2 regions of the Kitasatospora sp. NPDC086791 genome follow, and region 1 is predicted to be linked to the other one. Evidence: predicted binding sites of a transcription regulator. Region 1 holds the regulator's gene; the other holds the start of a gene.
What was found. Region 1 encodes HrcA, which represses chaperone genes, less so after heat shock. Its sites were predicted from a motif close to TTNGCACTCNGNNNNNCNGAGTGCNAA; they were not measured.
Positions count from the first base shown of each region.

Region 2: the regulator HrcA is predicted to act here: its motif matches at 1,424-1,450, upstream of AB0Q99_RS27610 (FmdB family zinc ribbon protein).

Region 1 covers NZ_JBFBOC010000006.1:17,253-20,453, reverse strand. The annotation lists gene dnaJ (molecular chaperone DnaJ) at 1-465, opposite strand, end outside; gene hrcA (heat-inducible transcriptional repressor HrcA) at 537-1,571, opposite strand; gene htpX (zinc metalloprotease HtpX) at 1,860-2,780, shown strand; gene AB0Q99_RS11590 (hypothetical protein) at 2,846-3,201, shown strand, end outside.
Region 2 covers NZ_JBFBOC010000028.1:55,844-59,044, forward strand. The annotation lists gene AB0Q99_RS27605 (MFS transporter) at 1-1,324, shown strand, start outside; gene AB0Q99_RS27610 (FmdB family zinc ribbon protein) at 1,462-1,761, shown strand; gene AB0Q99_RS27615 (hypothetical protein) at 2,089-2,361, shown strand; gene mscL (large conductance mechanosensitive channel protein MscL) at 2,392-2,811, shown strand; gene AB0Q99_RS27625 (hypothetical protein) at 2,830-3,111, opposite strand.

The DNA of each region.
Region 1 (3,201 bases):
GCCGGGGGCCGCGCCCTCGCCGCTGCAGGTGGTGCAGGTGACGGCGGTGTCGACCTGGAGTTCCTTGGTGGTGCCGAACGCGGCCTCCTCCAGGGTGATCTCCAGCCGGATCATGGCGTCCTGGCCGCGGCGGGTGCGCGACCGCGGTCCGCGCTGGCCGGCCGCGGCGCCGAAGAAGGCGTCCATGATGTCGGAGAAGCCGAAGCCCGCCGCGCCCGCGCCGAAGCCGCCCGCGCCGCCCCCGCCCGGGGACAGCGGGTCCCCGCCGAGGTCGTAGACCTGGCGCTTCTGCGGATCGGAGAGCACCTCGTAGGCGGCGTTGATCTCCTTGAACCGCTCCTGCGTCTTCGGGTCCGGGTTGACGTCCGGGTGCAGTTCGCGTGCCAGGCGCCGGAACGCCTTCTTGATCTCGTCCTGCCCCGCATCCCGTCGGACGCCGAGTACCGCGTAGTAGTCCGTGGCCACCAAATGCTCCGCTTGTTCCGCCTGTAGTAGTGCTGCGACTGGACGCCGTCAGGATGTCCGACGGCTGTTTGCTACGACTCGGCCAGGATCTGGCCCACGTACCGCGCCACCGCCCGCACCGCCCCCATTGTGCCCGGGTAGTCCATCCGGGTCGGACCGATCACACCCAGTTTGGCCACGCTCTCGTCGCCCGAACCGTAACCGACCGAGACGACCGAGGTGGAAATCAGCCCTTCGTAGGCGTTCTCCCGGCCGATCCGGACCGTCATCGCGGCGTCATTGGTCTCACCCAGGAGGCGGAGCAGGATGACCTGCTCCTCCAGGGCCTCCAGCACCGGCTGGATGGTGAGGGGGAAGTCGTGGCCGAAGCGGGTCAGGTTGGCCGTGCCGGCCAGCATGATCCGCTCCTCGTTCTGTTCCGCGAGCGTCTCGAACAGCGTCGCCAGGACCGTGCTGACGGTCGGCCGGTCGGCCTGCTCGAACATCGCCGGAAGCTCCTCCAACAGCCCCGGGACCTCCGGGAGCCTGCGGCCGGCGGCTCTGCTGTTGAGCGCGGTCCGCAGGTCCGCCAGGACCGTCTCGCCGACCGGGCCCGGGCAGTCGACCATCCGCTGCTCGACCCGGCCGGTGTTGGTGATCAGCACCAGCATCACCTTGGCCGGGGCCAGCGCCACCAGCTCGACGTGTCGGACGGTGGAGCGAGTCAGCGACGGGTACTGGACGACCGCGACCTGCCGGGTCAGCTGGGCGAGCAGCCGCACGGTGCGCGCGACCACGTCGTCCAGGTCGACCGCGCCGTCCAGGAAGTGCCGGATCGCCCGGCGCTCGGGGGCGCTCATCGGCTTGATCTCGGCGAGCTTGTCGACGAAGAGGCGGTACCCCTTGTCGGTCGGGATGCGGCCGGCACTGGTGTGCGGCTGGTGGATGTAGCCCTCCTCCTCCAGCGCCGCCATGTCGTTGCGGACCGTCGCCGGCGAGACCCCGAGGTTGTGCCGCTCCACCAGGGCCTTGGAGCCGACCGGCTCCTCGGTGCCCACGTAGTCCTGCACGATCGCGCGGAGCACGGCGAGCTTGCGGTCGTCCAGCTGGCGGACCTCTCCGGCCATGGGGCACGCACCTCCGTCTTCGCACGTTGTCCGTCTGTGTCCCTGCTGCTGCGGGCCGCTCCGGGAGGCCCCGACCCTGGCACTCTGAACGCACGAGTGCCAGAACCGTACCTGCCAGTGTAAGGCCCGGGTCCTACGGCAGGAACGGCCGGACCGGGGTGATCCTGCCCGCAGTTCCGGGTACGGCCCACGGGGCGGGAAGCGTTCACCGGTTCCCGGCGCGCGGGTGGTGCCCAACGGCCGTCCGGGTGGCAGCATCGGAAGCGACGGCGAATGGAGGAGCAAGCGATGTCGAGCTCGGGCCAGCACACCCGTTTCGCACCCGACCGCGGCCTGACCGGCCGCATGGTCGCCACGATGTTCGTGATCGGGCTGCTGTACGTCGGTTTCACCGGCCTGCTGATCGCGCTGCTGCGCGGCGCCTGGCCGCTGATCGTGCTGATCTCCGGCGGGCTGTTCGTGGCCCAGTTCTGGTTCAGCGACAAGATCACCGAACGGGCCATGGGAGCCCACCAGGTGTCCCCGGAGGAGTTCCCCCAACTGCACGGCACGATCGACCGGCTCTGCGCCCTGGCCGACATGCCCAAACCCCGCGTGGCGGTCGCCGACAACGACATGCCGAACGCCTTCGCGACCGGCCGCAACCCGCAGAACGCGGTGGTCTGCGTGACCACCGGCCTGCTGCGCCGGCTGGAGCCGGAGGAACTGGAGGGCGTCCTCGCGCACGAGCTGTCCCACGTCGCCCACCGGGACGTCGCGGTGATGACGATCGCCGGCTTCCTCGGCGTGCTCGCCGGCGCGATGACCCGGATCGCCGTGTACGGCGGGTTCATGGGCGGCGGCCGCAACAGCAACGACCAGAACGCGGCCATCCTGGCGCTGATCATCCCGCTGGTCTCGATGGTGGTCTACGCGATCAGCTTCCTGCTCACCCGGCTGCTCTCCCGCTACCGCGAACTGGCCGCCGACCGCGCCGCCGCCCAGCTCACCGGCCGGCCCAGCGCGCTCGCCTCGGCCCTCACCAAGGTGACCGGGCAGATCTCCGCCATCCCCACCGAGGACCTGCGCAAGGCGCAGCCCTACAACGCCTTCTACTTCGCGCCCGCGCTGAGCGCCCGGGAGACCGCCTCGCAGCTGTTCTCCACCCACCCGACGCTGGAGACGCGGCTGGCGCAGCTGGCGAGGATCTCCGAGCAGCTCGGCCGCTGACGCCGAGCCGCCGCCTCCCCGCCGCCTCCCTTTCTCCCCCCGACGATCGACGCGAAAGGACCGCCGTGGGAATCCTGGACGCCCTGTTCGGCCGCACCAAGCCCGTCAAGCCCGACCTCGACCAGCTGTTCGGCGTGCCGTCCGCCGCGCTCACCCTGGAGGCCGGGGCCGGTTTCCTCCCCACCGGGCTCGGCTCGGTCTGCTTCGCGGCCGTCGAGGGCGCGGCCTTCGTCCAGGTGGAGCAGCAGGTCCGGGCGCTGCTGGACGCCGACACCGAGCGCGGCGGCGTCCCGGTGGAGGCCTCCAAGGACGCCTACGGCTACTCGTGGCTGCTCGCCCGGCACGCCCCCGGGGAACTCCCGGAGCTGGTGAACGACCTGCACGCGGTCAACAGCGAGCTGGAGGCGAACGGCTTCGGGCC
Region 2 (3,201 bases), on a different contig from region 1:
CCGCGTCGGGTACGGCGAGCTGCTGCGCACCCCCGGAGCCTGGACCTTCCTGGCCCCCGCCCTCGTCGCGCGACTGCCGTACGCGATGCTCAGCATGGGCATCCTGCTGCTCGTCACCCAGACCCACGGCTCGTACGGCACCGCCGGTACCGTCAGCGCCGTCGCCGCCGTCGCCCAGGCCCTCGTCGGGCCGCAGACCGGGCGGCTGGCCGACCGGTACGGGCAGGCCGCGGTGCTCGTCCCGACCGTCCTGGTGCACGGGGTCTCGGTCGGCGTGCTGATCGCGCTGGCCCTCGGGCACGCGCCGGCCTGGAGCCTGTTCCTGGCCGCCGTCCCGGCCGGTGCGAGCGTGCCGCAGATCGGCGCGATGGTCCGGGCCCGCTGGGTGGGCCGGTTCACCGCCGACGGCCCGTCCGACGCCTCGGCCGCCCGGGTCGGCACCGCGTTCGCCTTCGAGTCCGTGACCGACGAGTTCACCTTCGTGATCGGCCCGATCCTGGCCTCCGGCATCGCCGCCCTCGCCAACCCCGCGACCGCCCTGGTCGCCGAGGCCGCGCTGACCGTCGTCGGCGGCCTGGCCTTCGCCGCCCAGCGGCGCACCGCCCCCGCCCGGATCGTGCCGCGGCCCGGCACCGAGCGGGCCTCGGCGCTCGCCTCCCCCGGTGTCCGGCTGCTGGCCGGGACCTTCCTCGGGGTCGGCGCGGTGTTCGGCGGCATGCAGGTGTCGGTGAACGCCTTCGCCGACTCGGTCGGGCAGCACGACGCGGGCGGCACCGTCTACGGGATCTTCGCCGGCGGCTCGATGCTGGCCGGCGTGCTGTACGGCGTGATCGCCTGGCGGCGGCCCGTCCAGCAGCGGATGCTGCTCAGCTACGCGCTGCTGGTGCTGGGCTGCTCCACGCTGTGGGCGATGCCGAACCTGGTCGCGCTCACCGTCGCCGGGCTGGTCTGCGGTCTGGCCATCGCGCCGACCCTGATCAGCGGCTACACCCTGGTCGAGACGCTGGTCGCGGACGGCGCCAAGACCGAGGCCTTCACCTGGCTGACCGGCGCCATCGGGCTGGGGCTGGCCGTCGGCTCGATGGCGGCGGGGAAGCTGATCGACGGGCACGGGCCCTCGACCGGGTTCCTGGTGCCGGTGATCGGCGCCGGACTGGGGCTGGTCGCGCTGTTCTCGCTGCGGCACCTGCTGACGCCGGGGGCGGGGTCGGGGTCCGCGGCGGATTCGGCCGTGGGTTCGGCTGTGGATACGGCCGCGGGTCCGGACGACGGCTCCGCCGGGCGCGGCGGTGCTGCGCAGCTGGTGGGCGCGGCCAAGGGCTGAGCGGGCGGTGGTTCGCGGCCGGTCCCGGGCCGGGGCGGGGCCGATCTCACACCGGAGTCGCTGGACTGATCCAGCGGAATGCCGCATCATTGACCATCGTTAGCACTCATCAGGCGAGAGTGCCAGGAGGAAGACAAGTGCCCACGTACCAGTACCAGTGCACCGAGTGCGGCAACGGCCTGGAGGCGGTGCAGAAGTTCACCGACGAGGCGCTGACCACGTGCCCCGACTGCCAGGGACGGCTTCGCAAGGTCTTCTCGGCCGTGGGTGTCGTGTTCAAGGGTTCCGGCTTCTACCGGACCGACAGCCGCTCCTCCTCCAGCAGCACGGTCAGCTCCGGATCGTCGTCGACCACGTCGACCACGACGACGCCGGCCCCCGCATCGGGCAGCACGGGCTCTTCGGCCCCGTCCAGCCCGGCTCCGGCCGCGAGCTGACCCCGGCGCCGGGAGGAACCCGGACGCCCAGCAGTCCTCGGAAAGGCCCGTCGGCCCCGCTTCCACGCGGGGACGGCGGGCCCTTCCGCGTCTTTCCGTGTCCGTCCGTGTCCATCCGCGTCTTTCCGCGCTTTCCGTCCGGTCGGGGGCGCATTCGTCACCCCGGACGGGTCGGATTGACTCGTCCGGGTGTACGAAGTTGTCCACAGGGGCGGGTTTGTCCACAGGCTGGGGAAACGGCTTTCCGAAGTCGTCCGGAGCGCGCATCGTGTGGGTCGTCAGCCGGTCCACCGGGGGTCGGCTGCCGGACCTTCCGGAGGTGCGTCGATGACGACCGTGAGCTTCTCCGTCCCGCTGCCCGCCCCTGCCGTACCGCCCCGGCAGGAGGTGCCGAGCTTCCCCCCGATCCGGCGCGGCTGCGGCGGGTGGCACCGCTGGCGCAGTGCGGTCCGCCGACGGGCCGGGGTGCCCGCGCTGGTGCTGCTCGCGGTGGCCGCCGCGCTCGCGCTCGGGCCCGCGCGGGCCGGGGTGCCGCCGCCCGGCGGGGGCGCGCCGGGCCGGACGGGTTGTCAATCCGGGGCTGCCGAAGATCACCCGTGACCCGGGAACGACTCCGTCGTTCGAGGCGGCATGAAGGGCTTCAAGGAATTCCTGCTGCGCGGAAATGTCGTCGACCTCGCCGTCGCCGTGGTCATCGGCGCGGCTTTCACCAACATCATCAACGCCTTCGTCAAGGGCGTGATCAATCCGATCATCGGCGTATTCGGAACGAAGGACCTGGGGTCCTACAGTTCCTGCCTCAAGGGGCCCTGCGAGGTGAGCCCGACCGGTGAGGTCACGTCCGGAATCCTCATCCTGTGGGGATCGGTGCTCAGCGCCGCCCTGCAGTTCCTGATCACCGCAGCCGTCGTCTACTTCGTTCTGATCGTGCCCATGAACAGGTTGGCGGCCCGCCGCAAGTCCCCCGCCGACGTGGCGGCGGAAGCCGAGGCCAAGGAGGTCCAACTGCTGACCGAGATCCGTGACGCGCTGGTCGCGCCGCTGCGCTGACCGGCCTCGCCCCTTTCCCTACTCCCCGTGGTGCGGCGGGCGCTGGCTCAGGTACCAGTCCAGTCCCCGCCCACCGCTCCCACCCGCCCCGCTCCCGGAGCGATCGCCCCAGCCGGCGTCGGTATCGTCCCGGGACTGCTGGTCCAGCGGGTCCCGGAAGACCAACCGGGCCTTGGTCGCGGGCTTCGTCCGCGGCTCCCGGGCCTGGTCCTGCTCCCGGCTCTGGTCGTGGCTCTGGCCCCCGCTCCGCCCCTGCTCCTGGCCGCGCTCCGCCGCCCGTTCCCGTCCCTGCTCGTTCACCCTGTCCACTCCGTCGTTCGTTCGCCTCGTCCTGCCCGCCTCGTCCTGCCCCTCCAGCCTAAGAGCCCGTGGCACGCCCCGGGCCCCGGT